DNA from 4 places in the Shewanella sp. SM29 genome. Region 1 is predicted to be linked to each of the others. Evidence: predicted binding sites of a transcription regulator. Region 1 holds the regulator's gene; each other region holds the start of a gene.
What was found. Region 1 encodes LexA, which represses DNA repair genes until DNA is damaged. Its sites were predicted from a motif close to TACTGTATNNNNATACAGTA; they were not measured.
Positions count from the first base shown of each region.

Region 2: the regulator LexA is predicted to act here: its motif matches at 6,115-6,134, upstream of recG (ATP-dependent DNA helicase RecG).
Region 3: the regulator LexA is predicted to act here: its motif matches at 2,447-2,466, upstream of umuD (translesion error-prone DNA polymerase V autoproteolytic subunit).
Region 4: the regulator LexA is predicted to act here: its motif matches at 5,591-5,610, upstream of dinB (DNA polymerase IV).

Region 1 is NZ_JAKKRN010000025.1:25,330-33,095, forward strand. Features, by position in the region: gene L5L77_RS16120 (cytochrome c oxidase subunit 3) at 1-120, opposite strand, end outside; gene L5L77_RS16125 (cytochrome c oxidase assembly protein) at 117-698, opposite strand; gene ctaD (cytochrome c oxidase subunit I) at 700-2,292, opposite strand; gene coxB (cytochrome c oxidase subunit II) at 2,302-3,834, opposite strand; gene L5L77_RS16140 (cell division inhibitor SulA) at 4,273-4,785, opposite strand; gene lexA (transcriptional repressor LexA) at 4,782-5,402, opposite strand; gene plsB (glycerol-3-phosphate 1-O-acyltransferase PlsB) at 5,563-7,766, shown strand, end outside.
Region 2 is NZ_JAKKRN010000017.1:37,105-44,870, forward strand. Features, by position in the region: gene L5L77_RS13130 (hypothetical protein) at 1-484, opposite strand, end outside; gene L5L77_RS13135 (acyl carrier protein) at 484-732, opposite strand; gene L5L77_RS13140 (phosphopantetheine-binding protein) at 742-996, opposite strand; gene L5L77_RS13145 (lysophospholipid acyltransferase family protein) at 980-1,855, opposite strand; gene L5L77_RS13150 (beta-ketoacyl synthase chain length factor) at 1,848-2,585, opposite strand; gene L5L77_RS13155 (DUF3014 domain-containing protein) at 2,923-3,819, opposite strand; gene recG (ATP-dependent DNA helicase RecG) at 4,023-6,098, opposite strand; gene L5L77_RS13165 (DNA-binding response regulator) at 6,290-6,886, opposite strand; gene L5L77_RS13170 (sensor histidine kinase) at 6,886-7,766, opposite strand, start outside.
Region 3 is NZ_JAKKRN010000019.1:81,312-89,077, reverse strand. Features, by position in the region: gene L5L77_RS14270 (AraC family transcriptional regulator) at 1-778, opposite strand, end outside; gene L5L77_RS14265 (SLC13 family permease) at 859-2,250, shown strand; gene umuD (translesion error-prone DNA polymerase V autoproteolytic subunit) at 2,484-2,903, shown strand; gene umuC (translesion error-prone DNA polymerase V subunit UmuC) at 2,900-4,174, shown strand; gene L5L77_RS14250 (cupin domain-containing protein) at 4,649-5,806, opposite strand; gene L5L77_RS14245 (PolC-type DNA polymerase III) at 6,026-6,649, shown strand; gene L5L77_RS14240 (LacI family DNA-binding transcriptional regulator) at 6,779-7,766, opposite strand, start outside.
Region 4 is NZ_JAKKRN010000010.1:64,574-72,339, reverse strand. Features, by position in the region: gene L5L77_RS08990 (cache domain-containing protein) at 73-627, shown strand; gene L5L77_RS08985 (methyl-accepting chemotaxis protein) at 723-2,369, shown strand; gene L5L77_RS08980 (DMT family transporter) at 2,522-3,454, opposite strand; gene L5L77_RS08975 (LysR family transcriptional regulator) at 3,547-4,446, shown strand; gene dinB (DNA polymerase IV) at 4,491-5,567, opposite strand; gene bfr (bacterioferritin) at 5,770-6,237, opposite strand; gene bfr (bacterioferritin) at 6,247-6,720, opposite strand; gene nqrM ((Na+)-NQR maturation NqrM) at 6,973-7,197, opposite strand; gene L5L77_RS08950 (FAD:protein FMN transferase) at 7,213-7,766, opposite strand, start outside.

The sequences.
Region 1 (7,766 bases):
TGATTTCAACTGTTGCACGAAAAGGCCTGCACCAGAGGCGATTAAGAACAAGCCAATGGCACCTACAATAGGCCAGACACTTTGGGATGGAACGTAGTAAGACTGATGTTTCGTTGTCATTTTACAGCTCCTTGCTCTATGGCAGACGCTAACTGCTTGTCGGTAATGTCGTAGAGAGTGTAAGAGAGGGTCAGAGTGTGGATAGACTCAGGTAACTGAGGATCCACATAGAAAATGAGCGGCAGCTCAGCGCTAGTGTCCGCCGCTAAGGGTTGTTGATTAAAGCAAAAGCATTCTGTTTTATTGAAATAAGCGGCACCTTGGCCGGGCGAAACTGAAGGTATCGCTTGGCCAATCGTTGCTTTAGCGGACATATTGCGCGCCAAAAATGCCGTATGGATTAGCTCGCCAGGGTGAACTTCGAGCCGTTTGGTTTGTGGCGCAAATGTCCATGGCATGCCTGTTTGTACCTGAGAAATAAATTCCACAGTCACTATTCGGCTTGTATCTACTGTGATTGCTTGATAACTACTCACGGTATTGGAGGGTTTTCCATTGATACCGAGTTGCTCGCACAACACATCGTAGAGCGGCACCAGCGCGAATCCAAAGCCAAACATGCCAATACAGCCGATAACTAACATGCTGATAAGTTTACGATTTGACTTAGGTTTATCTTGCTGGTGTTGGGTTGCCATTTCATTTCACCTCAGGTGGTGTCGTGAAGGAGTGGTAAGGCGCAGGGCTTGGCAATGTCCACTCTAAACCCTCGGAACCTTCCCAAGGTTTAGCGGGAGCTTTTTCGCCGCCACGGATGCACTTAATTACTAATACTAAGAAAATCAATTGCGATAAGCCGAAGGCGAACCCACCAATCGAGACGATTTGATTAACATCGGCAAATTGAATCGAGTAGTCAGGGATACGCCTTGGCATTCCTGCCAGCCCAAGGAAATGCATCGGGAAAAATAGCACATTGACTGAAATCACCGAGCACCAGAAATGCCATTGTCCCAGTCGTTCGTTGTACATGTGTCCCGTCCACTTAGGTAGCCAGTAATAGGCCGCTGCCATGATGGAGAAAATCGCACCAGTCACGAGCACATAATGGAAATGTGCCACAACAAAATAAGTATCGTGGTACTGGAAGTCGGCGGGTGTAATGGCGAGCATTAATCCCGAAAAACCGCCAATAGTGAAGAGTATGATAAAGGCTACAGCAAACAGCATGGGCGTTTCGAAACTGAGTGAGCCGCGCCACATAGTGGCAACCCAGTTAAACACTTTCACCCCAGTTGGCACAGCAATCAACATAGTGCAATACATGAAGAACAGCTCGGCAAACACTGGCATACCTGTGGTGAACATATGGTGCGCCCATACGAGGAACGACAGAATTGCAATACTAGCGGTAGCATAAACCATGGATGCATAGCCAAATAAGGGTTTACGACTGAAGGCTGGAACTATGGCAGAGATGATGCCAAAGGACGGCAAGATCATGATGTAGACTTCAGGGTGGCCGAAGAACCAGAAAATATGCTGGAACATCACAGGATCGCCGCCGCCAGCCGCATCGAAGAAACTCGTGCCGAAAAACTTATCGGTCAGCACCATAGTCACTGCGCCAGCGAGTACGGGCATAACCGCGATCAGTAGGAATGCCGTGATAAGCCAAGTCCACACAAACAATGGTAACTTCATCCATGTCATGCCTGGCGCGCGTAAATTCACTATGGTCACAATCACGTTGATTGCGCCCATGATCGAACTTATCCCCATGATGTGAATAGAAAATACAAAGAGCGCCGTGCTATCTGGGCTATAAGTTGTTGATAGTGGTGCGTAGAAGGTCCAACCAAAGTTAGGTCCGCCACCTTCCATAAATAGCGAACTGAGAAGGATAGTGAAGGCGAAGGGGAGTATCCAAAAACTCCAGTTATTCATCCGTGGCAGCGCCATATCGGGCGCTCCTATCATCATAGGGATCAGCCAGTTAGCGAGCCCTGTAAAGGCTGGCATTACCGCACCGAATACCATGATCAGCCCATGAACAGTTGTCATTTGGTTGAAAAAGTTGGGCTCGACCAATTGTAATCCAGGTTGAAAGAGTTCAGCGCGGATCACCATGGCCATAGCGCCACCGGTTAAGAACATAATAAAGCTGAACCATAAATACAAAGTACCTATGTCTTTATGGTTGGTGGTTAGCAGCCAGCGCATGATGCCCTTTGGCGCACCATGATGATGGTCATCATGGGCTGCGGTTTGATCTTGAGTCGTAGTGCTCATCATTATCCCCTACTGTCCATGACTTGCGATATCAGCAGGTTGCACTGTATCGCCGGTATTGTTACCCCAAGCATTGCGTTCATAGGTAATGACTGCTGCAAGTTGCTGTGGGCTAAGCTGTTTGCCAAATGCCTGCATAGCCGTGCCCGTTTTGCCGTGCATCACAATATCGATGTGATTGGCGACTGGTCCAATGGCGATAGCACTACCCACTAGCGCGGGGAAGGCGGGTGGTATTCCTGCACCTGTCACTTGATGGCAGGCAGCACAGAAGGTCGCGTAGACAGTTTGACCTTCGGCCATGAGGGCGTCATGGCTGAGTGTGGGGAGGCTTGCGGGATCGATTGCAGCTGAGACGTCTGCAGGTGCGGGTGTCGGAGTTGTACTGCTTGGTACCGCGGCGGATGTTTGTGCAGAATTGCCGTTCATGTACTCGTTGACGTCTTTGGCTTGCACTGCATCGCCAGTATTATTGCCCCAAGCATTACGCTCGTAGGTAGTCACTGCCGCGATTTCTTGTGCAGTCAATTGCTTACTAAACGCTTGCATGGCTGTACCCGTTTTACCGTTGAGCACAATTTCAAGGTGGCCGCTGAGCGGTCCCGTTGCAATCGGGCTACCTTTAAGGTGCGGAAATACGCCTTGCAACCCTTCGCCATTGGGCTGGTGGCAGGCTGCGCAGTGCCCGAGGTAAACTTGTTCACCTTGAGTCATCAACTCTTCTTTACTTAGGGTTTGTGATAAAGCGGCTTGAGCGGCTTCAGCCGCAGCACCTGCGGCTTGTTTCTGCTCTGTGACCCAAGCCTCAAACTCGGCTTCGGGTAACGCTTGTACTACGATAGGCATAAAACCATGGTCTTTACCGCAGAGCTCGGCGCATTGACCACGGTAAATGCCGGGTTTGTCGATGCGAGTCCAGGCCTCATTGATAAATCCTGGATTGGCATCTTTCTTAATGGCAAAGGCGGGTACCCACCAAGAATGGATGACATCCTCTGAAGTCATCAGAAAGCGGATTTTGCGGTTTATTGGTAGAACGAGCGGTTTATCGACTTCCAATAGATAGTTTTCACCCTTGGTTTCGGTGCCTTCGATTTGTGCTCTGGGTGTTGTCAGTATGCTATAAAAATCAATATCTTGATCGAAATAGCTGTAATGCCATTTCCATTGGGACCCCGTAACTTTTACGGTGAGATCGGCGTTGCTGGGATCTTCCATTGCGATTAAAGTTTTTGTCGCTGGAATCGCCATTAAGATCAAAATGATAAATGGCAGAATCGTCCAAGCGATTTCAACTTTAGTGCTTTCGTGAAAGTGGGACGCGACAGCGCCTTTGGATTTTCTGTGGTTGATCATGGCGTAAATCATGACGCCAAAGACCACTAGGCCTATTGCGCAGCAGATATACAAAATGGTCATGTGCAAGTGATAAACCTTGCCACTGATCTCGGTCACGCCAGGGGTCATGTTGAACCGCATGTCCGCGGCGGTCAACGGTGGTGCGAAAAGCACCACGAGTAAACAATACAACAATTGCTTCACAAGACTTCTCCTCTGCCAATTGCGAATAGCAACTACAAAGAAGAGCAACACAGTAAGTCTCAACTCTATGCAAACTCTTCAGTTCCCAAAAAAGCTTTTTTGACTTCAACGTGCGTTGGCGGCTGTTACTTTTAATCAAGTATTGTTACTGCTGGTAATTAGCCACGCTGGCACATACTGCTGAAATAAATCTGTTCTCTATTTTTAGTGGCGCTTCGAGTTCGATAAATACTCGATTCATTGACCACGGAAGGTGATATATCATCACCGACTTATTGACCACGGAAGGTGATATATCATCACCGACTTAACCAACCATACTTGCTGTTTAAATATTGATCAAGATCACTTATTTATCTAATTATCTGAAAAATTGCCAAAAAAAAGCCTCACATTCATAGGTGAGGCGGCTTTCAAGGTAAAAAATTAAATGAATATTTAGTGTACAGAGCTAAAAAAAGATTGCTGACCGAAGAGATTGCCTTGCTCAATGCGTACGTCGGCATGTAAGTGACTGTTTACGTCTTCAAGCACTATGCCCATAGCTCGGGCACTTTTAGCCACGATTTGTAGGCGTCGATTATCCCGCGCATCCAATGATTGAGTCCAAGTAATGACTGCACTGGACGTACCACTTGTCAGGGCTTTCTCCATCGCCCACAGGGTTTCGACTTCATCTTTAGCATGTACCAGCAAAACTCTATCCATACGCACACCTGCGCTGGCGAGCATTTGCTTGTAGCCAATACTTGGAGGGTTGATGAGCACTAACCAACGGCCCTGTTGGCTTAACTGAGCGAGTTGTGCACTCAGATGAATTAATTCTTGGCGACCTTGAGTCTTAGTTGGCATGCAGGCGATGGGCGCATGGTGCCAGTCATAGTCAGCATCACGGACTTCATCGAGCCACAGGCCCGGATGGCGGGGGGCATTGCCAAGTAGTTTATTCATAGCCAATCTCCATTACGGATCACACCGACGGCGAGTCCTTCAATTGTTAAACTTTGGAAGCCTAAATCCACTTTAATCGGGGAGTAATCTTCATTTTCGGCATGTAGATAGACTACATTACCTTTTTTTTCGAAACGTTTAACAGTGACATCGTCATCGACTCTAGCGACAACCACTTGACCATTTCTAGCTTGTTCTACTTTATGAACTGCCAGCAAATCACCTTCGAGAATACCGATATTTTTCATGCTGTCGCCCTTTACTCGCAGTAAAAAATCGGCGGCGGGATGAAACATGCTTGGGTCGACTTGGTAGTACTGTTCAACATGTTCTTGGGCGAGGATAGGTTCACCCGCGGCCACTTGGCCGATGAGCGGTAAACCTGTTTCAGTCAAATCTTCGATTTCCGCAGGTAGACGAATGCCTCGAGATGTGCCTGGCATGATCTCAATGCAGCCCTTTTTTGCCAACGCTTTAAGATGTTCTTCAGCCGCATTGGCGCTCTTAAAACCTAAACGGGTTGCGATTTCTGCCCGAGTGGGTGGCATGCCAGTATCGGCAATATTTCGTTTAATTAGCTCTAAAATTTCAGCTTGGCGTGGCGTCAAAGGTCTCATGGTGTTTCCTGTTTTTCTATACAGTTACTGTTAGTATATACAGTATTATTTGCAGCGCAAGTATTAACCACTTTTTAGCTATTTTGGAGAGAATTAGCGAATATTGCCCATAGTCTGGTATTCTATCGGGCTAGTAAACGCACTTAATTGCATAAGAATAATGCCTAAACACGACTCTCTTTGGTTGAAATCATTACGTTGGATCCAAAAACACTTAGTGCACACTATTGTGGTGCCTCAGGATCCCTTTGCCGATCTGAATCTGGATGCTTCCAGACCCCTTGTTTATGTGATGAAAACAGAATCCCTTAGTGACATAGCTGCTTTGAGCGAAATAACGGCTAAGTTAGGTTTACCAAGCCCTTATGAGCCTCTAGTGGCTAATGGTGTGACTGCGCCTCGGGTTGTCTGTCTTCAAGGGCGTAAGCCACTGTTTGGCGAACGTGCTGGTAATGAGCCTTTCCTCGAATGCTTTATGCGTTTGTTAGCCGTGCATAAGGAACGTCCTGAATTGGATATTCAACTGGTGCCCGTGAGTTTGTATTGGGGTCGCACGCCAGGGAAAGAAGACGACACTATGAAGGCGGCCGTATTTGAGCGGGAAAACCCGACTTGGCTACGCAAGTGCTTGATGATTCTGTTCTTAGGTCGACATAACTTCGTGCAGTTTTCGAATGCCGTATCCCTGCGTTACATGGCTGACGAACATGGCACCGACATGGGGATTGCCCATAAGTTAGCACGGGTTGCACGCGTGCATTTCCGTCGTCAACGTAAGGTAATGACAGGGCCTGTGCTGCCAAACCGCCAAGCACTGTTTCATTCGTTACTCAAATCTGAGTCGCTGCGCAAAGCGATTCAAGAAGAAGCCGCCAGTAAAAAGATTTCTGAGACCCAAGCGCGCGAGACGGCCATTGAGTATCTCGATGAAATCGCTGCTGATTACTCAGACAGTTTAGTGCGTATTGCCGAGCGTTTCTTAACTTGGCTGTGGAACAAGCTTTACAGCGGGATCAACATTAAAGGCGCCGAGCAAGTTCGCCAGCTGCACCACGATGGCCACGAAATTGTTTATGTGCCTTGCCATCGCAGCCACATGGATTACCTGCTGTTATCGTATATTTTGTATTATCAAGGCATGGTTCCGCCGCACATTGCTGCCGGCATTAACCTCAATTTTTGGCCCGCGGGACCTATGTTCCGTCGCGGTGGTGCCTTCTTTATCCGCCGTAGTTTTAATGGCAACAAGCTGTACACCGCAGTATTTCGTGAGTATTTAGACCAGCTGTTTGCTAAAGGTTATTCGGTGGAATACTTCTCCGAAGGTGGCCGTTCACGTACTGGCCGTCTGTTGGCGCCGAAAACTGGCATGATCGCCATGACGATGAACAGCGTACTGCGCGGTATTGAACGTCCTGTCACACTTGTGCCTGTGTATTTAGGCTATGACCATGTGATGGAAGTGGCGACTTACCATAAAGAGTTAAGCGGTAAGAAAAAGAAAAAAGAATCTGTGTGGCAGGTGTTCGGTGCCATTCGCAAATTAGGTAATTTTGGCCAAGGTTACGTGAATTTTGGCGAGCCTATTACCCTGCAAAATTTCTTAAATGAGCGTGCGCCAAACTGGCGTGCTGAGTTGGCCGATGATCCCGAACAGAAACCAAGTTGGTTAACGCCAGCGGTAAACGTGCTGGCTAATCGGGTGATGACGCGTATCAATGATGCCGCAGCCGCGAGTTCGGTGACTTTGACTAGCTTAGTTTTGCTGGCGACAGATCAAAACGCCTTAGAACGTAGTCTGCTGGAGCGTCAGCTTGATTTGTATCTGACCCTACTCAAAAAAGTGCCTTACACTTCTTATACATCTGTTGCCGAAGGTGATGGTAAGCATTTAGTGCAGCAAGGTTTAGAGCTGAACAAGTTTGTTGTTAGTGCCGATCCTTTAGGGGAAATAGTGTCTATCGAAGCGAGTCAGGCAGTGTCTATGACTTACTATCGTAACAATATCATTCACTTATTTATCGTACCGTCATTAATTGCGAGTTGTTTAACCCATAATGAACAGATCCTGCGCCAGCAAGTCGTTTCAATCGTTGCCGATTTTTATCCACTGCTGAAAGCCGAACTCTTCATGGGAATTAAAGACTTACCAGCCTATGTTGAGCAAGTGTTGGATTTCCTGATTGGGCAAGGTTTAGTGGTTGAGACTGATACTTTAGCTGTCGTGCCTGAGCACTCAAGCCAATTATTGTTGTTAGCCAGTTCAGTGAGTGAGACTCTGCAACGCTACGCTATTATTTTCAATCTGTTAGCGAACAGACCTAAGATGGAGCGCTCAGAACTTGAGTCTGAGAGCCATTTACT
Region 2 (7,766 bases), on a different contig from region 1:
CGTATGCAATCAAACCGTTATACAAGGTCCAGGTTGCTAAGCTAGTAAAGCCAGCGGTGTAAGCCGCCATAGTGCCATTGAAGATAAATAAGCCGCACCAAAGTAGCGTGACTTTTTTAAGATACCCAGTGGCTTCATCCGGTAAATCGGGTTCTTTCAAACGGGCTAAACGTTCGATCATGCTAGGGCCAGTGTGCAGTGAATAACTGAACAGCGCCAGCATAGTGAGATTTATCACTACTGGGTAATACAGCAGCCAATCACTGCGCTTGGCAAGATAACTGCCTGCCGTGAGCACAATCCCCACCAATAGTGGTAAAACTAATGTCTTAACCCTTTGCTTTTGTAGCATTAGCCGCATTATCAGCAATAAACACAGCACGAGCGCTATGGTGCCAGCAGGCAAGTAACTGAGCCCTAAATACACGGCAACGGGGTAGGCCAGCAAAGTTAGGGCGGTTAAGACCTGTAGCAAGGCTCGCATTAGGTTTTAACTAAACCTTCGATAGCATTAATCACATCGTTGATTGTGCGAACTGATTTAAATTCATCGGGTTGGATCTTTTTACCTGTCAGTTGCTGCAGTTTTATCACTAAGTCGACTGCATCAATACTGTCGAGATCGAGCTCTTCATACAGGTTGGCCTCAGGCGTAATCGCCTCGGCATCAATTTCGAATTCGTCCACTAAAATAGTGGTCAGCATAGCGAGGATTTGTTCACGATTTTGCATATTCCTCTCCTATGGACGCTGTGATTCGATAAAGCGAGCTAAGCTGGCAACACTGTGGAAATGGGCCTTAGTGGCATCCGAATTGGCTTCGATTTTGACATCAAATTTTTTCTTGATGGCTAAGCCGAGCTCGAGGGCGTCGATAGAATCTAAGCCTAAACCTTCGCCAAATAGCGGTGCATCGGTTTGGATATCATCAATGCTGACGTCTTCTAGATCGAGACAGTCGATGATTAACTGCTTTATTTCATTGTTTAAGTTCATAATTATTTTCGAGTTGTTGTTTATAGTAATGTTCAAGATCCCGCGTCAGCTGCCGGGCCATTTTTGCATGCTCACCTAAAGCCGCTTGGTACTTCTGGTAAGAAACGATTGTGCCGATTTCAACGGCCATTCCCATGGTTTGCCTTGGGATTTCATACCAAGGTTGCTCCTTTGTCAAACCACGCACATTGGTACGTAGCACCACAGGTAAAATATCCGCTTCGGCCCTTAAGGCTATATTGGCAGCGCCGCGGGCAAAGTGGTTAATGGTCGCACCGACCACCGTACGCGTGCCCTCGGGGAAGATAATTAAATTGGTGCCTCTTGCGAGCACTTCGCGGCAATCCTCTAGCATGAGTTCGGCGCCGCGATTGGGAATATAACCCGCGCAGGACACCACACCACGCAAAAATGGATTACGCCACAAAGCTTGTTTGACTATGCAGCCCGCATTGGGCATGAGACTTATCAATACCACCACATCGACTAAACTGGGGTGGTTGGCAATGACGATAACGCCTCTGGCATCATGTAATTTTTGGGCATCGTGGCTGCTGACCTTAATCACACCTGCCCAAGTGAGCATGGCGACAAAGCCTTTGAACATTAAATGCACGGCCTTTTGTACCCGAATAATCCGCGCCTCTGGTGTGCCTGGCCAAAAACGCAGTAGTGGCAGAATGGTCAAGGAGCTTAATAAGCCGCCTAAGCCAAAGGCGATATAACAACTTACACCGCCTAGCCAACGTGGCACATAATTCAGCCCTTCGCGGCGAGTTTCCGGCAAGGTATAAGCGGCATTGAGCATTGAATCTTCATGGCCCTTAGCGGCGTCATGGCTGTGGGCTGCATCAAACATGCTCAAGTCTCCAATGCCATTGGGATAAGCAGCCTGAAATATTTTGCGCCGTTGCTAGGGCGTGGATAAATGCACCATAGGTCAGCGGATTTAAAGCTGTTGCCTTAGAAATGCGGCTCACCGTGAGCTTGGCCGAAGCGGGCGTATCGAAGGGCGCGAGCTGTAGGCCTAGGGCCAAAGGTAATTCAAATTCTTGGGTAAACTCATCGTACACAGGTGGCACTGGATCATCACCGAAGACTAATAACAATGGTTCTGGCGATTGATGTAATTGGGCGAAGGCTTCGACCATAGCTTGGGACAGGGTTTCTGTGCCCGCCGCAACTGAGGTTGAAGGCGCGGTATTGGCCGCCACTATGCCAAAAATGCCGCTGGCGGTGTTGTGCACCGACTGACTAAAACCTAAGGGCGATAAGGGCTGTTTGGCGATAATGTCTTCGAGCAGGCCAATGGTGCGCTGTAACTCTCCATGGCGCGAGGCAAAAATAGAGCGACAATTTGCAGGCATTTCGCACTGAAAACTCACCTCTAACATCATCTTAGTCAAGCGACTAAAACGGCGGCGCTGCATGGCGGGAATTTGTTTGAGTGCGGGAGCGGTGGTATCCGACTGTGGTGGCGTATCGAGATTGAGCTCAGCCGAACTCTCGCACCAAGTTTGCCAACTTTGATGGTACTGATATTGGGGGGCCCAAGCGCCCCAAGAGAGAATGCTGAATGTTAGTTGCACTACTTTGCCTCGACACTAAATTTAAGCTGTCTTAGTTATCCCTAACTAAGTTAGAACATTAATGGATTGCCATACCATAGTGAGGAGTATACGCGTTAGAAGAATGACGCTCGAAATGCCCTCTACAGCGTGGTCATTCTACACTATGCCCTTTCTTTTTATGAAGCCATTTGCATTGTGCGGGTTAACGGAATGGGATCAAGTGCTGTGATTTGCAGCGCTTATTCGACATTGAGTAACAAATATCGCAGTGGCTATCTGATTTCGCAGATGCTTTAACTTACAGGTTAAAATGAAAAAAGGCGCACTGAGCGCCTTTTGGCATGAGCTTGATAACCTATTGCGACAATTGATTCTCGATTTTACGCAGCGCTACTTTCAACTTGCGAGTATTTTCTGGACCCATACGGATCAACAGTTTTTGTGCACTGGGTAGTGCCTCTAAGTTAGGGTCAACGAATTGATAGTTAACGCTAATTGAATTCAGCTCAATCGGATCTTCAATAATAGGTGCTGCGAGTAACATTTTAATTGCTTGCAGCATTCTGTCGTTAAATTTGGCGTTGCTGTAGCCGAGTTCGGTAAAAGCTTCCTCTAGGAGCGGCGTCAGTTGCTTGTAAGTTGTGATTAAGCTCTGTTCGTCCATTTTGGCAATCGAGTCAACATAGGCATCGTATCTGTGGAAACCCTCAGGATTTAAATACACTTTGTTGGTGATTTCTGAGACTGAGAACAGCTTCTCTGGTCCTTTAAGTGGGCTAACTTTACGGGTTAATTCACCCTGAGCTAGGTTATCCACGAATACCACAAATTGGCGGACGAGATCTTGCTGCACTAACGAAGAACTCAGCACATTGTTATTGATCATGGCGAGAGCTTTTTGTTGCACAAATGCATCACTTTCAGCCAGCACAGGCACAGGTTCTACGACAACTTCAGGCTCTGCCACTGCAGTGGTTTCAGTGCTATTGGTGTTCGTTTCTGTAACGGCAGGCGTCGTCTCTGTGGTTTCAGGCTCTGGCGCACTTTCGAGCGTCATAGGTTCAGATGGCGGTGTTTCAGGCAATACAATAGGGGCGTTAGGGATGAGTTTAGGTGAGTCAGAATCACCGCTGTAGTAATAATATCCTCCGGCAGAAAGTAGCACGACGAGCACTATCGCAAAAAGCGCAAAGCGATTGCTGCTAGAAGAAGTCTCTTGAGGTGTTATTCTATCATCTTGATTAACTTGCATTTTACATCCTTCGCTTGAGTGTCAAGGTAACTTGGTGAATACATGCAGCTAACATTAAAGTGCAAGAGCGGGCTATTTGAAGGCCGCAGGTTCATTTTGCAAGTTTCCATGCGCTTGTCTATAGCGCTTAGCTGAACATAAACAATTTATTTCGAGTAAAGGCAGATGTTACGCCTCGTTCTTTACCCTTTAATATTTGCGGCCTAAGCCTGCACATAGTGCTGTCTGTGCCCGAGCCAACGTAAAATAATTGCATCGACCTTTTCGGGGGCTTGCGCCATTACATGGCTCGCTAATTTCTGAATGTGTGGGATCAAAGCTTGATCGCGCACCAGATCGGCAATTTTGAGCTCAGCCAGTCCCGTCTGCTTAGTGCCAAGCACTTCACCTGGGCCACGAATTTCTAAATCTTTCTGCGCTATGATGAAACCATCATTGCTTTGTCTGAGTACACTCAGTCTTTGGGTGGCGGTATGGCTCAACGGCGCCTTGTAGAGTAACACACAATGGCTTGCGATGGCGCCTCGACCGACTCGTCCGCGCAGTTGATGTAGTTGTGCTAGACCTAAACGTTCAGGGTTTTCAATGATCATCAGGCTGGCATTAGGCACGTCGACGCCCACTTCAATCACGGTTGTCGCTACCAGTAGATGAATAATGCCTGCCTTAAAGTCGGCCATGATTTGCTGTTTCTCGGCGCTCTTCAATCTGCCATGAACTAGGCCAATATTGAGCTCGGGCAGGGCGAGGCGCAGTTCTTCGGCTGTGTCTTCGGCGGCTTGGCATTCGAGCACTTCGGATTCTTCAATCAGAGTACATACCCAATAGGCCTGACGTTGGTCGCTGATGACAGCGTTGTGGACCCGTTCAAGCACTTCGTTACGGCGTAAATCTGCAATCGCCACAGTGGTCACTGGAGTTCGCCCCGGCGGCAGTTCATCGATAATGGACGTGTCGAGATCTGCATAGGCCGTCATCGCCAGCGTGCGGGGAATAGGTGTGGCTGTCATGATCAATTGATGCGGGTGGAAACCTTGGTTCACGCCCTTTTCCCGCAGGCCTAAGCGTTGGTGTACGCCGAATCTGTGTTGCTCATCGATAATAATTAACGCGAGTTTGCTAAAGACTACATGCTGCTGGAAGATGGCATGGGTGCCAATCACCATCTGGGCTGCGCCAGATTCAATATCCGCAAGGGATTGGGTTCTGGCCTTGCCTTTAAGTTTTCCCGCCAGCCAACCTACCTTAAGTCCGAGTGGCTCAAACCAAGCGGCAAAGTTAGTTGCATGTTGCTCGGCCAATAACTCGGTCGGTGCCATCATGGCAACTTGATAACCGTTTTCAATCGCTTGTAATGCCGCCATCGCCGCGACTAAGGTTTTGCCAGAGCCAACATCCCCTTGCACTAAGCGCATCATAGGGTGCGGTTTTTCTAAATCTTTGCCTATATCAGCCACGACTCTTTGCTGGGCGCCAGTCGGCTTAAAGGGCAAAGCCGCGAGGAAGGGATTGAGCAACTGCCCCGTGGCCTGCATGGTGACAGCGGCATCTAAATTACTGCGCTGCCTTAGGCGTAACATGCTGAGATTGTGGGCGAGTAATTCTTCCTGCACGAGTCGTTGCTGGGCTGGGTGTTGACCTAGCTCTAAATCGAACTGAGAGATCCCCGCAGGAGGGCGATGTAGCGTCTGTAGCGCTTGTTTAAGGCTGATGTTATTAGGTTGCAATTGTGGTGGCAGAAGTTCAGTTAAGCCACCCTCTTCTAGCAATACCAAGGCTTGCTCGGTCAGCTTTAGCCAACTCGCCTGTTTTAAGCCCTCAGTCGTGGGATAAATCGGCGTTAGGGTATCACTCAGATGAACATCTTCACCGGGATAGACGACTTTATATTCTGGATGCACTATCTCAGCTTGATGACTACCACGGCGCACTTCACCATAGGCGCGGATCATCAAACCATTTTGCATGGCATTACGCTGAGCAACGGAAAAGTTAAAGAAGCGCAGACTTAAGCTGCCCGTATCGTCGCGCACATTGCAGACCAGCATGCGCTTGCGGCCTTGGATGATTTGTGTCGATTGGATTTCAGCTTCTATAGTGCCATAACCGCCTAGGCTGAGGGCGGCAATGGGATAGATTTGGGTTCTATCTTCGTAGCGCAGGGGTAAGTGAAACAGCAGATCTTGTACTGTTGTGATGCCGAGCTTTGCGAGTTTCTCCGCGACCTTTTTGGCGACGCCTTTGAGGTCGGTGATCGGAACAAGATCCAATTGCTGCAAGTCGTTAGCACTCAATCACTGTGAATTTATACATATATTAACAGAGAATAAGCGTAAGGCAATCTCAAGGGGAATTAGGGTGTTATCAAATTTTGTTTGGAAGCATAGCTAATATCCTTCTGTGGCCTTAAGACCACAAAATTGTTGATAAGATATCGTTAGGCTGAAAGCGTGGTTAACTGTGAGTGTTATTACAACCAGCCTTTTTGCTTGGCAATGCGGGCTGCATCGATTCGATTACTGGCATTGAGCTTGGCTATGGCTTCTGAGAGGTAGTTGCGAACAGTCCCTTCGGCGATAAAAAGAGTTTCGGCGATGTCGGAGGTGGATTTGCCTTCGCTAGCGAGGCGAAGAGCGCGGCGTTCTTTGTCGTTGAGCGGGTCGACATCGCCAATCGCCATCATGGCAAGTTCAGGATCGATCACTCGTTTTCCCGCCATCACTTGTTGAATCGCGTTGACTAAGGTTTCCGAGGGCGCATCTTTAAGCAAAAAGCCGCCCACACCCGCTTCGATGGCACGTTTTATATAGCCTGCACGGCCGAAGGTGGTAATGACCACTATCTTGGTTTGGCTATGTTGCTCCTTTAACCATGTAGCCAGCTCTAAGCCTGTGCGGCCGGGCATTTCGATATCCGTTAGCAAGAGATCAAAGCTTTGCTGTTTGAGTAAGCTTAGAGCTTCGTCGCCGTCACTCGCTTGGGTGATACTAAAACCCCCTGCAAGCGTAAGGAGTGCGGCGAGTGCTCCTCGCACCATAGCTTGATCTTCCGCCAATAAAATCTTCATTAATGTGTTGCTCCCTGCAAAGGTAAACTGACGGTAAATCTATATCCCTGTTCGAGATTATAGCTCAAGCTGCCGCCTAAACTGTCGAGACGCTCGCGTATACCAGTGAGGCCATTACCTTCTATAAAAGGTTTGGCCGCGGCATTGTCTTTGACTTCGAGCAGCAGGCGGTCTGATTGCTTAGAAAAGTGGATAGAGCATTCACTTGCACCGCTATGGCGAAGAATATTATTAATGAGTTCGGTGAGGATCAAACTCAGTTGGCTTTCTGTGCTTGCACCTAGCTTGGGTAGCTCACCACTGAGCTCGACACTTAAGCCTTTATCCCTTAAGGATTTACAAAGCTGCGTCACGCAACTCTCTAGGCCCTTGTGTTTGTAGTCTGACACTGTGTGGCGGATCTGGCTTAAACTTTCCCTCGCAATTTGTCCTAGCTCAATCAGTTGGGTTGATGCGAGTTCATATTCTTGTTTTGCGATAAGTTTTTCGGCTAGCTCAGCCTTAAGGGCGATGGAAGATAGGCTATGCCCCATAATGTCGTGTAGATCCCGCGCGATACGTTCACGCTCAAGCATAGTGGCCAAGGTGGCAATTTCTTGGGCACTTTGCTGTTCTTTCAATTTATGCCGATAACGTCTGCGTTCGGCGACACCAAACATGCCCACGCCGAGCACTAATCCCGAGCCGTAAAGCGGAAAGTAGTAACTGTTAAAGTGGTAAATCTCATTGAGGGCAAACAGCAGGCTGATGAGGGCTGCAATAGCCAACAGACAGGTCCGGAGAGGATAAAAAAAGCCAATGAAGAAGGCGGCAAAGGTAAATAGCGAGATAGAGCCTGGGTTGATTGGTGTGATCGCTATTGCTATTGCCACCATAATGA
Region 3 (7,766 bases), on a different contig from region 1:
GCGGCGTGCAACCAAATTGCATTTTAAAAGCGGCACTGAAACTGCTGACACTCAAATAACCTAAACTATGTGCCACCATAGTCGTGCTCTCCCCTTGGCTTAAGCTCTCAAGCGAATTTAACAAACGAAATCTTTGTCGCCATTGTCGATAAGTAAGCCCAGTTTCAGCTTTGAATAGTCGCTCAATCGTTCTCACACTCGCGCCGCCCATTTCGGCTAACTCGGTCAGTGAGTAACTCACTTTTGGACGTCGGATCAGCGTTTGGATCAAGCGGCTGAGTCTTGGATCTGAGCCTGCGGGTAAATGGGCATCCAGACTGTCCAGAGTTTGGAGCTCATCGATGGCAACCAAACCCAGCCGATGCAGTTGTCCACTGTCCATAAGATGTGAACTTTCACAAAGTTTAAGCACTAATTCGCGCATCAACGCTGTCATAGTCACCATCACCACTTGCGTATCCTGTGGCCTAACGCCATAGCTAGGGTCAATATAAATATTGCGAGTATGTGCGTGGGTTTCACTGTTCACTTGATGGGGCAAATTGCAAGGGATCCAAACGGCATGGGTTGAGGGTACCACCCAGACGGCATTTTCACTGCGAACACGTAACAAACCTTTGGCGGCCCAAAGTAGCTGACCCCGCGGGTGCGAGTGAGGCTCGATACCCGCTTCCGCCGCCATATTGCGAGTATGGGTCAGTACGGGCCGATTGGCATCTATGATAAACGCCGCATCACTGGGTGTTAACAATGTCGCTTTAGGAACATATTTTGACATATTACCCTCTTAAAACGCCAAACTAAGTCAGCTATCTTAGTAGGCATCTTTTACGTATTCAACCCAATAGGTCAGTAAACATGAAACGTTTTATTGGCGTTAAACAGCTAGCGTTTTTCAGTGCACTGTTGATCGCTACTTTACTTGCGCTTTTTCCGCTAAGTCAGCATCCCGCGGTGTTTTCCTACAGCGCAGGCGTAGTGTTAGTGACCTTGATGTTTTGGAGCACAGGTTTCTTCCCGCCCTTTATGGCGGGGTTAATCTTTTTTGCCCTTGCCACCATTTTTAAACTCATTGAGCCGAGTATACTTTTCTCCGGATTCGGCTCAACTGCGGTGTGGTTAATCATTTCGGGGTTTGTGATCGGCAGTGCCATCACTCAGTCTGGTTTAAGTCGCAGAATGGCCAGTTTGATTGCCCCCATACTGACCTCAAGTTATCCACGCTTAATTGCGGGTTTGGTCTTTAGTGCCGTGCTGCTTGGCTTTGTGATGCCCTCATCCGTTGGCCGTGCTGTGGTCATGGTGCCAATTGGTATGGCGTTAGCTGAGCAAGTCGGTTTTGCTCGTGGTAGCCATGGACGGATAGGCATTGCGACCGCCTTGGCACTGGCGTGCAACATGCCCAGTTTTGCCGTGTTGCCCGCGAATATTCCCAACATGATATTGGCAGGTTCCAGTGAGAATCTATTCAATATCCATTTTGGTTATACTGAGTATCTCTTATTGCATTTTCCAATCCTTGGCTTACTCAAATCAATATTGATTGTGGCGCTAGTCGTTTTCCTATTTCCTGCAAAAATTGATAACAACCAGCCTGAACGCGTTATTGAAAAAGAAGCTTATAACCTTGGTATGCAAAAGAAAGTTGCACTGTTACTGGCTATTACTTTGCTCTTTTGGGTGACTGACTCGCTGCACGGCATTAATCCCGCTTGGGTAGGATTAACAACGGCTATCTTGTTATTGCTCCCCAAATGGGGAGTGCTTGAGCCTAAGAGTTTTAATAGTTCAGTGGATTTGTCGACCGTCATTTTTGTCGCGGCGGCCTTAGGTCTGGGAGCATTGGTCAATCATTCCGGGCTCGGCACTGCGCTAGGTCAACTGTTCAGTGAATGGTTACCCTTGCAGCAAGGGGCATCGTTCCTGAATTTTATGTCGTTATCGTTAATCGCGACGCTAACGGGATTAGTGGCAACGGTTCCAGGCGTGCCGACTGTGTTATCCCCCATGGCGGCAGACTTTGCCAATGCAACTGGCTTCTCCACCCCTGCGGTATTAATGACGCAGGTGATCGGGTTTTCAACCGTGATTTTTCCTTATCAGGTGGCTCCTTTGATTTTGGCGATGCAATTATCCCAAGAGCCATTAACTAAACTACTTCGCATCACCTTACCGCTGGTGGCAATAACCATAATTGCGCTCATGCCACTGGATTATTTATGGTGGCTATGGCTAGGTTGGATTAACTAAATTGCGTTAACTAAAGCGGGTTAACTAAAGTGCGTTAACTGAATTAAATGGACGAAACGCTCACCCTTGGCGATATTCAAGCAGTCAAGGGTGCTTTAGAGCAGCCATCATCAATTGCTCAGCACTCGACAGCGCTTGGGTCGATAACACAACTCTCCCCACATAAATTCTTTCGATAAGCTTCATAGTTAGACTACACTGTTTATATGTACAGTATATTGTGATTTATTATTATGATGATCCTAGGCCGCTTCGCCAAACATACCCAATATCGGCTCTCGCTATTTAGCTCCTTGATTGCCGCAGGATTTCCGTCACCGGCCCAAGACTATGTAGAACAAACATTAGATCTCAATGAGTTATGCATCAAACATCCTGCCGCCACGTTTTTTGTCAAAGTCCAAGGGGATTCGATGATCGAAGCGGGGATTTTCTCCGGTGATATTTTGGTGGTAGATCGCTCACTACAGCCAGCCCACGGTGATACCGTTGTCGCAGCGGTGAACGGTGAGTTTACCGTAAAGCAATTACAGCTACGCCCTGTGGTGCAATTGCTACCACGTAATACCTTATTCTCCCCGATCGCCATCAATGATGAGTCTGAGTTAAACATCTTTGGGGTAGTGACCAACGTGGTGAAAAAGCTCAAATGACGCCCTCACTATTCGCCCTCGTCGATTGCAATAATTTTTATGCCTCCTGTGAGCGGATGTTTAGGCCGGATTTGGTTGGCAAGCCGATTGTGGTGTTATCCAACAATGATGGCTGCGTCGTCGCCCGCTCCGTAGAAGCCAAACAACTTGGCATCAAGATGGCGGTGCCTGTATATCAAATAGCAAACCAACTCCGCCAGCATCAGGTTGCGGTATTCTCCTCCAACTATGCACTCTATGCCGACATGTCAAACAGAGTGATGACCACCTTAGAGCAAATGGTGCCGAAAGTAGAAGTGTATAGTATTGATGAAGCGTTTTTAGATCTATCACGCATCGATAAATGCACCGATATTCATCAGCTTGCATTAGATATTTATCAGCGAATACCGCAATGGACAGGGATCAGTGTTTGCGTTGGCATTGGGCCGACAAAGACCCTCGCCAAACTGGCAAACTATGCTGCTAAGCGTTATCCAGCAACCCGGGGCGTGGTTGATTTGCGCGACCGTGAACGCCAACGACGACTCATGGCGCTTATCCCTGTCGAAGAAGTCTGGGGAATAGGCCGTAGGCTTACAAAACGCTTGAACATCATGGGTATAAATACCGCGTTGCAATTGGCGGATGCGCATCCAAAGCTTATCCGCGACACCTTTTCTGTCACCGTTGAGCGCACGGTACGCGAACTTAACGGCATTACCTGTGATGACATACAAGAGGTCGCCGCCACTAAGCAACAAATTATCAGCTCCCGCTCCTTTGGCAGTCGTATTGATAACTTGGAAACGATGCAACAGGCAATCAATGAATACACTTTTAGGGCCTGTGAAAAACTGCGCTCCGAGCGCCAGTACGCTAAAGCGATGTCAGTATTTGTCCGTACTAGCCCTTTTAGCGATGCAAGTCCCCAGTACAGCAAATCGCTGTCGGGCAGTTTAGTTCGCCCCAGCAATGATACGCGGGATTTTGTCACCCTTGGCCAAAGCCTACTGCAACGCATTTGGCGTGAAGGTCATGCCTATGCAAAGGCTGGTGTCATGTTAGGGGATTTTTTTGGTGCAGGCGTGTTTCAACTCGGATTATTCGATGACGTCACGCCTAGGCCTAAAAGCAAGGAGCTAATGCAGTTACTCGATAAAGTGAACCACAGCGGCCGCGGAAAAATTTGGTTTGCAGGACAAGGTATTGACCCAACTTGGGGGATAAAACGTGAACAGCTCTCCCCGCGCTACACCACCCAATGGGCACAACTGCCCATAGTGACATAATCAGCAAATCCAGAGGCTAAATGACCATCTGCGAATCGCATTAATACTCTAGGCATTGGTTATTCAGTGAAGCTCACTCCACTCCTGACGACATTAATCAGAATAGGCTTATCGGCCTAAACCCATCTCACTAAGACTGTGCCAGCAAAACTCATCTCGCTTGGTAAAATACTTTTAAAAACCAATGTTTAACATTAAAAATGATAAGACAATGAACGCAGTAGAAATATGACTAAAGCAATAACGCAGACTTGCAAGCCTTCGCGATCTTAAAAAGATAAGCAAGGGCAAGCATGAGCTTGCCCTAAACATAGATGCGGCTTTCAACATTATTCTGTTTTAAATCTCAACTAACACTAGAATGCATCCAACACTATAATCCAACGATTGCAAAACCGACTTAACACTAAAATCCATCGGCGTTAGCGCTAAAATGGTATCAACATCCATCATGCTTTGCCTATTATCTCAGCCTTAACACTCTTCATCACTCAGGTCTTCAAAGTACCAGTAACCGAGGTTCACCCACTCAGTCAGCTGCGTAAGCAAATCGGCATCGGCTAACCAGGGGGCTAAGGCGGTTTTATCTAACTGATTGCTATCACACAGGAGTGGGATCAGCGCAGCCAATTCAGCTGAAAGCTGATACTTATCACCATTAATATAGACAACGCCTTGTCCCACATTGATATCAAAATACAAACAACGCAGTCCGCCGAGGCGAATAAGCGGCTGCTCATCGAGCCAAGCGAGCACTTCGTCTTGCGTGATGTCCAACGGCTCATCGGGTAAATCGAGGGCGCATTTAGATTGAGTTAAATAGCGGCCCGAAAACTCGCTCACCAGTTCATCGGTTAACATATTAGTCAGTTGCGTACGTAACCGCGCTAAATCACGATTATCGACACAACCACTGCGCGTTGTCAGCTCGCGGTCTGGATCTTCAATCTGCTGTGTGCCTAAATCTTGCTCAGACAGATGATCGGCCAAAGCACTTACCATATCTTTGGCGGAAGCTGTACGATAACCTACTGAAAAACTTAAAGACTGTTCTAAGGTTATGCCGTCATGGGGGAATCCAGGGGGAATATAAAGGATGTCGCCGGGCAACAACTCAGTATCGATAATCGGTTCAAAGGCTTCTGTGTGCAGCAAAGCGGGATGGGCGGCAAACTCTTTATGCGGCCCCAGATCGCCCACGCGCCAACGGCGACGTCCCGAACCTTGGCAAATAAACACATCATACAGATCGATATGCGGCCCCACTCCACCGCCAGGAGTGGCAAAACTCACCATCACATCATCTAAACGCCAGCGCGGAATAAAATCAAAACATTGGATCAGGGCTTCTGCATCGGGCACCCAGTTGTTCAAGGCTTGCACGATCAAAGTCCAATCCCGTTCACCGAGATGATCGTAGGAATCAAAAGGGCCAAATTCAGCCTGCCATTGCCCCGCCTGTTGGTACACTCGCCGAGATTCCACCAGCTCATCCATGGCTAAGCCGGCTAACTCTTCGGGCGAGATTAAATCTTGAAAATGTTTGAATCCTTGGCGGATAACCAAAGGTTTTTTCTGCCAATATTCTGCTAAAAATTGCGCGGGTGTTAAGCCATTAATATCGAGTTGCATGGGTCGCTCACAAACCAAACTGTTATTCATAGAGGTAAATGCTAACAGGAAGCGAAACCAAGAAAGCTCGACCGGATCAACAAAGCATTAAGTCTTTTATCAGCGTCAATGTGATAGTGAATTTACTAACGTATTGAATTACAATCGGCTTATCTAAAAGCGTTGCACTGTCAAAGACGGCAATGCTGACACATCATTTATAGAGTCCATGTAAGATCTATGCCTACATCTGCAGCTAACACTTTGGTCGTGCTCGACTTTGAAACCACAGGGCTATCGCCTAATCAAGGGGACCGCGCGATTGAAATCGGAGCTGTGCTGATTGAAAACGGCGTGATCACCCAAAGATTTTCAGAGTTGATGAACCCAGGATTTAGAATAAGTCGTTTTATTGAGGACTACACAGGGATCAGCAATCAAATGCTCAGGGATGCAGCGCCCTGCAATGAAGTGATGGCGCGTTTTGCCGACTTTATCGCCGATCATAACTTAGTCGCCCACAATGCGGCATTTGATCAGCGCTTTTTAGACGCGGAATTTGCCCAAATTCGCCATCGCTATCGAGGGCAATTTGGTTGCTCCTTGCTAGTGGCAAGACGTTTATATCAAGCGGCACCGAATCATCAGCTAGGTACTTTAGTGCGCTATAAACAGTTACCAAGCGATGGCACCTTTCACCGCGCCTTAGCCGATGCCGAAATGACTGGCCATTTGTGGCTGGCAATGCTGGCAGACCTTCAGCAAGAGTTCGGTCTCAATGCTCCCACCTTCGAGTTACTGCAAAAAATCGCCAAGAAAACCAAAGCAGATGTGCCGAAGTTTTTACGTCAATATGCGGTTTAGTGATCCCAAAAAGCAAAAATCCGATAAATCCAAGGATTATCGGCGATGTTTCAATAAGTAAATTAAGTGCTTAACGAGTTGCCAACCAATAGTAGCAAGCTGCTATTAAGTCCTAGCAATAACGGCCATCTATAACGGCTTAAGCGGCGTGCTATCTATTCCGCAGGAGCTACGAACCACTAAGGTCGTCGGAATAAGCTGCGCACTCACCTCTTGTCCGCGGATAAGTTTGAGTACACTGTCGACTAAAATTTCACCGGCTAATTGGGTATTCTGCTTAATGGTCGTTAATGGCGGATTGGCAAAACTCGCCACTGGAATATCATCATATCCCACCACTGCAACTTGTTCTGGGACTGAAATGCCCTTCTCTTTCAGCGCACGAATAGCACCAATGGCAATCAGATCGCTAGCAGCAAAAATAGCATCAAACTGTGCGCCTTTGGCCATCAATGCCATAGCCGCATCGTAACCAGCACTTTCAGTGCTAATTGCCGACACTTGCTTAGTGCGATCGACAGCAATATTCGCCATTTGCAGCGCCTTCACATGGCCTAAATATCTGTCCCTAAACTCAGGGCTGTGGCTTGAGGCATCGCCTAAAAAGGCAAAAGTTTTACGACCAAGGGAAATCAAGTGCTCTGTTGCAATCAAGCCGCCTTGATGATTATCACAACCAATGGAAAGTACTGACTTATTGTTATGCTCAGCACCCCAGATCACAAAATGAGTATTCTGCGCGAGCAATCGCTCCAACTTTTGCTCGTAGTCCATGTAGTCGCCGTAACCGAGCAAAATAATGCCGTCAGCTTTATTACTGTCTTCATAATCGGCGTGCCAATCGCTAGACAATTGCTGAAAAGAAACCAATAAATCATAACCTTGCTGCGCCGTTGCTCGGGTAATGGAGCCAAGCATAGACAGGAAAAAAGGATTGATTAACGAGTCATCGTTGGTGGGGTCTTCACACAATAACAGCGCTAAGGTATGGCTATTTTGGGTGCGAAGATTGCTGGCATTTTTATCGACCTTATAATTCAGCTCTTTGGCAATGGTTTGAATACGTTGGCGAGTTTCTAAATTGACTAACGGGCTGTTTCTAAGGGCACGGGAAACC
Region 4 (7,766 bases), on a different contig from region 1:
TATTTTTGCTTATCGCGCTTTTAGAGATAACCGCTTTCCCCTTCAATACTGTGACCTTAAGGAATAGAGAGCATGAAATTTGGTAAAATCTTGTCAGCCGCTGCACTACTGCTCAGCAGTAACCTCAGTTTCGCCGAAGAAGTCCCCAAAGCCGTTATAGACCTAGCCGATTCACTGATGCCATTAGGCAGAGAAGTGGTACTGGTGAATGCTGTTAAAGCGCAAAATGCCCAAGGCAAAAGCTTAGATTCAATCAAAACATTAGATGAAAAATGGATTGCCACCGCAGGTATTGATGACTTTATGTCATCCCTGATGAACAACGAAGCGGCCAAGTTTCTCACGACCTTCGAAGCCAGCAAACCTTACTACCAAGAAATTTTCCTCATGGACAATCAAGGCGCGAACGTCGCCATGATCAGTAAAACTTCAGATTATTGGCAGGGTGATGAGGATAAATGGCAAAAATCCTTCGCCAATGGCAAAGGCGATAAACACATAGGTCCGGTCAAGTTTGACGAGAGCTCCCAAGCCTATCTAGTACAAATTTCTATTCCAGTGATGGATGGCGATGCTGCAATTGGCGCTATCACGATTGGGATCAACCTAGATCAATTTGGACTCTAATTACCAGAGAACGCCAGTGATGGGCTGCATCCTCTTACCACAGAGGTTATTGCGGCTCTCACCTTTTCAGTGCATCAATCAAGGAGGGCGTGACTATGGAATGGTATAAAGATCTATCCGTTAATCAGAAACTGACTTATCCAAGTCTGTTACTCGCTGGCGTAGTCATCTTCGCCTCTTCAACTGGCATTTTAGGACTCAAAGCCTTAAATCACAGCGCGAATACACTCGCGCTTGAATACTTACCAAGCCAATCTGAGCTACTACAGGCCGATAAAGAGCTTTATCAAGCTCAAGTGGCCGAGCGCAGCCTGATGTTTGTTAACGTGGGCACAGACTCTTACAACGATCTTTTAAAGCAGCACACTAATAGTATCTCTCTGGTTAAAGAACATATTGATAAGTTTGCCGATGTGACCACAAGTCCCCTCGCTAAAGATAAGCTCAATGAATTGAATCACAGTTTCGATACTTGGCGAGCGACAACCACAGAAATCAGTAATCAACGCACCCAAAATGGCCGTAACGGTAGAACGACGGCGATTGATCTTAGTTTCGGTCAAGCAGCAACGCAATTCGAGCAACTACACCAGAACATTAATTATTTAATCAATGATTTAAATAGTAATACTACCGCAGCGATAGCCCAAGTAGATGATGATGCCAATCATGGACAACAGATGCAGTTAATTGCCTTAGCCATCAGTCTCTTGATCTGCATACTCTTTATCGTTGCACTGCCTAAACTCATCAGCAAACCGCTGGCGGTTTTACTCGCAAAAATCCACGACATTACCGATGGTGATGGCGATTTGACCGAACGAGTCCACTTAACCTCTAAGGACGAGCTTGGTGATCTCGCCAAGGCATTCAATCATTTTCTCGATAACTTACACGGTATTATCTCGCAATTTAAACAGTCTACATCAGAGCTCAACTCCGCTGCCGAAGGTCTAGCCAAAACCAGCGCATCAGCAAAACATACCTTGATGGATCAACAAGCTGCAACCCACAGAATCGCCGATGCCAGCGATCATATTGCCGCATCCGTGCAAGAAGTATCAGTCAGTGCCAGTCATGCCGCCGATGCCGCTAAACAAGCCGACGTATTTACCGCCGACGGTCAGGCAAGAGTGAAAAAAACCATCAATGTGATTCGTGAACTTGCGGGAGATGTGGGCACGGCAGAAATGCAGATCAATAAACTCGAACAGGAAGGCCAACATATCGGCCGCGTACTTGAGGTGATTCAAGCCATTGCCGAACAGACGAATCTATTAGCCCTTAACGCCGCAATTGAAGCGGCGCGCGCGGGCGAACAAGGACGCGGCTTTGCAGTGGTTGCCGATGAAGTGCGATCCCTTGCCTCTAAGACTCACCAATCCACCGAAGAAATTAAATTAATGATCGCCAATGTGCAAAATGGCACTCAAAGTGCTGTGGCAGCGATTAATATCGGTAATGAAAAGGCTATCTCAAGCGTAGAAGCCGCCAGAAATGCCGGTGAAGCCTTAGCGCATATTGCAGAAATGGTCAGCCAAATTAGTGAGATGAATAATCAAATCGCCCTTGCAGCTAAAGCGCAAACCACTATGGCCAACGAGAGTCATCAAAATATTCAACACATTGCCGAACAGTCGGAGGAGAGTCTACGAACCACTGATGAAATCTACGCAGCAAGCGTACAACTCTCGTCAATGGCGAGTAACCTCACGGCGCTGGTCAGCCGCTTTAAACTGTAATTTTTGAGGGTGAAAGCTTTTATATAAGTTACCTTTTGTAAATCAGTGATGTTTGAAAGGTCCCCTCAAACGAATAAGGGAGCATAAACCTGTCGCAGTGATTATCTGAATTCAGGTGCTCCCTTATATTTAAACAGCAAAGCTAGCACAGATTAGCAGCGCTTAACCACTAAGCCTCTTGCCGCGCGTATGTTGACTAACATAGGTAACATCAACGCAAGGATCACTATCAGCATCCCTACCAACTGAATTTCCGTCACCGCCTGCCCCATGGCTAACGCCGTTAATGCTGCAAAAACGGGCACGAGATTAAAAAAGATCGATGCCTTAGCGGGGCCAAGCGCCTTAACACCGTTAATCCAAAACAGATAACCGAGCACAGTGGCGAACAAACCTATGTAGAGTACGCTAGAAAAAGCCGTTGCCGACAGTTCCATCAACTCCAGCCAAGGGTGAAACTCACCTCGGCCAAGCCCAACCACGGACATAGACACACTGGCAGCTATCATACTCAGCAAGGTAAATGGCAACACTGGCAACCAATGGCCGACCCGTTGCGAACAAATGGTATAACCACTCCACGCCAACATGCCGGCGGCAATCATCACATCACCTTGGTTAAAACTAAAGTTGAGCAACTGCTCCACACTACCGTTGGTGATCACTAGCAGTACGCCCGCCAATCCGCCCACTAAGCTAAACACTTGTTGTCTGCTGAGCCATTCAAGTTGTAATAGCGCATTGACGATTGAAGTCACTAGCGGGCTGAGCGCCATAATCAAGGCACCATTGGCAGCAGAGGTATGCTGCAGGCCATTAAATAACGCCAGATTTAAGCCGCCCACACCAATCACACCCACTAACGCTATGACAATATATTGCACCAAACTCAATTTGGGCCAAGCCTGACGAGTAAAAACGATATATAACGCTAGAGTCACAGCCGCAATAGTAAAACGCCAAAAGACGAGGGATTCTCCTGACATCTCCTCCAGCACTCGCTTAGCAATCGGAAACACACTGCCCCAGCTAAAAACGCAAATCAGTAGACAAACGAATGTCATGTAAGGTGTATGGGATTTCATATCGGACTCTAGGGAGGTAATTGGGATTGAGCTTAGTTTATAAGTTTCATATATTATTAAAACCAACAAGATTGAGAGCTTAAATTCCAAATATGAAACTTAATTATTCCTTAGACGATATGCGCTTATTTTGGGTAGTGGCACAGCAAGGGAGTTTTAAGCTCGCGGCGCAGCACTTAGGCATTCCACCTTCAACCTTAAGCCGTCGAATCAATCTGTTAGAACAATCCTTAGGCCTGCGTTTACTGCACAGAGACGCCCATAGAGTCAATCTTACCGCCACAGGTCAGCGGTATCTCGAACGCTGCGGCCCGCTATTTATCGAGTTAAACCAGGTATCTGGTGAGTTGCATGCGGATAAACATCAAGCGGTTGGCAAATTGCGGATCTCGGCGCCCATCAATACAACCTATCGCTGGCTGGGTGAATCACTCAACGCCTTCCAACGGCATTATCCCAATATTGATATCGATTTAAGTCTGTCGAACATGAATATCGATGTCAGTGAAAACGCCATCGATATCGCCTTTCGAGTGGGCGAACCTAAAGATCCCGATTGGATTGCAAGGCCACTTACCACGATTAGCTTTGTACTTTGCACCAGCACATCGGCAACGCAGTGGCATGCGCTGCAATCCATTGAAGAGCTGGATCAGCATCCGGTTATCATCGCCAAGCCCACAAAAACGTGGCGTTTACAGCACAATAGCACAGGGCAAAATGTCGAGTTTGAACCAAGGGGGAATATCAAATTAGCCGTCGATGATATGGCGATTGCCTGTCAGGCCGTGGTGGCGGGGCTTGGGATTGGACTCATACCCATCAGCATGGCGAGTGAACAGATACGAAGTGGCAAACTCATTCAAATACTGCCCGAGTGGCAAGGTATTCCGCGTACCGCCTACTTAATGTATCGCGATCGAGACAACCTGCCCTTACGAGTCAGACTGTTAATTGATTTTATGTTGGCGAATCCACCCGAGGCTTATTGAGCCAATGCAGGCATGAGTCTGCGGCTTATCGACTCAATAAACGGCTAGAGTGCTAAATCCAACTGAGTCTGGCCGTTTAAGCTTGTGGCGACGACAAGAGTAGAATCGGCGAGGCCGACCGAAATACCCAATAGACGAATGCCACGGCCTTCTTGCCTTTCCATAGCCTGTGCGAGTAGCTCATAGAACATTACAATTGAGACTTCATCGCTCCGGTGCTCAATTGTAGTCTGCTTGAAATCGTTAAACTTAAGTTTGACCACCTGTTTATGTATTTTGCGTTCCTTAGCACTGCGACTTAAACGCAAGGACAGTTCTTGGATCAAACTCGGCATCACCTGCTGGCACTGCTCTAAACTATAAATATCCTTCGCTAATGTGGTTTCAACACCCACTGATTTGCGCTCTCTGTCGGCAGAAATCCCCCGTTCATCTATGCCTTGGGAACGCTCAATCAACACGCCACCAAACTTACCGAATCGCGCTAAGAGCTCAGGTTTAGAATAAGCTTGCACATCACCACAGGTATTGAGCCCGAGCGAAGAGAGCTTTTCGGCGGTGACTTTACCAACACCGGGAATTTTACGCAGCGTTAAGGTCTTAACAAACTCAGAAAGCGTCTCTGGCGTAATGACATATTGGCCGTTTGGCTTGTTCAGATCCGAGGCGACCTTAGCTAAAAATTTTACTGGCGCGATACCCGCCGATGCGGTTAAACCCGTTTCGGCTAAGATATCGCGACGAATGGCCTGCGCAATCAAGGTCGCAGAGCCCTTATATTGTTGGCACTCACTCACATCCAAATAAGCTTCATCTAAGGAAAGCGGCTCAATTAATTGGGTATATCTGGAAAATATTTCACGAATTTGTAGCGACACTTCTTTGTAAACCTGCATCCGGCCTGGTACTAAAATCAGCTCAGGGCACAACTTAAAGGCATAAGCCGTTGCCATTGCTGAACGTACACCGAATTTACGTGCCTCGTAACTACAAGTACTGATAACACCGCGACGGTCGCTACTGCCGCCTACGGCTAAAGGCTTGCCACGGTACTCAGGAAAGTCGCGCATTTCCACTGCAGCAAAATAGCAGTCCATATCGATATGAATAATTTTTCGCACGTTGAATTCCTCCAACGCCAAAATACTGTATATAAAAACAGTAATCAAGTATTCCTGATAGATTTGGGCCAATAAGATGTGGCCTAGCGCTGGAAAAGAGAACAAGACAAGTGTGAGGAACAACAGACATGCTTAATAACTGAGTTTCCTAGGCCATTACACTCAGTGACCTAGGTATTTACTCAACCTAACAATCTAAGGCTCACATCTTAGTTTGCAGGTAGTTTTGCAATCCAACACGGTCAATAAGCCCAAGTTGTTTTTCGAGCCAATACATATGGTCAGACTCTGTATCGTCGAGTAATACTTCAAGGATTTCGCGGGTCTGGTAATCTTGCTTCTGCTCACACAGTGCAATCACTTTGCGCAAATCGTCCGCGACCTTGTATTCATAGGCGAGATCATTACGTAGCATTTCTTCTACATCTTTACCTATGTTCAATGCCTCACGGGCGGCAACATTGGGTGTACCTTCGAGGAATAAAATGCGCTGCACTAATTTGGCTGCATGGGCTTTCTCATCATCTGACTCATGGGCGATACGCTCATAGAGTTCTTTCAGGCCCCAATCTTCGTACATATGGGCATGGACAAAATACTGATCCATTGCCGAGAGTTCTCCCGTTAGGAGTCGATTTAACGCATCGAGGACGTCTTTATCGCCTTTCATATTTTGCTCCTATTGGTCGCTAATTTGCGATTGTAGATAATTTTGAATACCGGTTAGCGTAATGAGCTCTTGCTGCGACTCAAGCCAATCTAAGTGCTCTTCTTCGTCTTCGAGAATATCTTCCAGCAGATCGCGGCTCACATAGTCCTGTTCAGCTTCACACAAGCTGATCGCATCACGCAGCAATGTAAGCTGCTCTTGCACCATGGCCAGATCGCAATCGAGCATCTCTTGGCTATGTTCACCAATGCGAAGTTTTTCGAGTTGTTGCAGATTAGGCAGACCTTCCAAAAACAGCACTCGCTCGATGAGCTTATCGGCATGCTTCATATCTTGGATGGATTTTTTGTATTCGACGTGGTTTAACTTCTCTAAGCCCCAATGTTTAAACATGCGGGCATGGAGGAAATATTGATTGATGGCGGTCAACTCACAGGTAAGCACCCGATTCAGTTGCCCAACCACTTTAGGATGACCTTTCATAAGTTACTATCCTTGGTAAGCGTGAAAAGATTGATCTAAATCAAGCTTCTAGCCTAGTACAATTTATCGACCAACTCAAATTATCTTTATATTTCACTCACTTAATGATGAAAAGCATTCTCATTCCTGCTTAGATTAACTTGCTATCCCACTCTAATCCCAAGGATAAATCTCAAATGATTAACCCGTGTAAGAAAATACGAGGCAAAAAATAGCCCCCTAAATCGGAGGCTATGATCGAATCAAGACTATTTAGATAATGCGGTCTTTCGTTAACTTCTCACGACGTGCTTCTTCAGCGGCCATACGACGTTTACGTTTGTCACAAGGGTCATCACAATCACACGCTTTTTCAATCCCTAGAACACCTAAACCGCCACAACTTCCTTCAACGGCTTTGCGCTTGATGAGATAACCAATCGACATGAGCAAAAAGAAGACTAACAAGATCACAAATGCCGCGATAAAAGAGGTCATGGTTTACTCCAAAAACTAAATAAGGAAAGGCTTGAAGGCGTCGCTGTAATAGACCTTAAATCCGTCGCCTTGCTTTTCGATTAGCATTATCGCCAAGTGTTCCTTCTTGGCAAGCTCCAATGATGCTTCTGTGCCCAAAACCATCATGGCCGTCGCAAAACCGTCGGCCGTCATACAATTTTGATGCAATACAGTCACGGATGCTAACTTATGATTTATCGGCAAACCAGTACGCGGATCGATTATATGCGTAAAACGTTGGCCGTCTTCTTCATAATAATTACGATAGTCGCCAGAGGTCGCCATCGCCATAGTACCAGGTGCAATAACCTGCTGTACGGCTTCAGAGCCATCATTGGTCGGTTGCTCTATAGCAACACGCCAAGAGCTTCCATCACCTTTGGCACCTTTGATACTCAGTTCGCCACCGATTTCAACTAAATACCCTGTCGCGTGGTATTTATCAAGAATGGAAGCGATCTTATCAACCCCAAATCCCTTCGCGATTGATGATAAATCTACATATAAATAGGTGTTGTGCTTACTTAGACGGTTGCCTTCAATGGAAA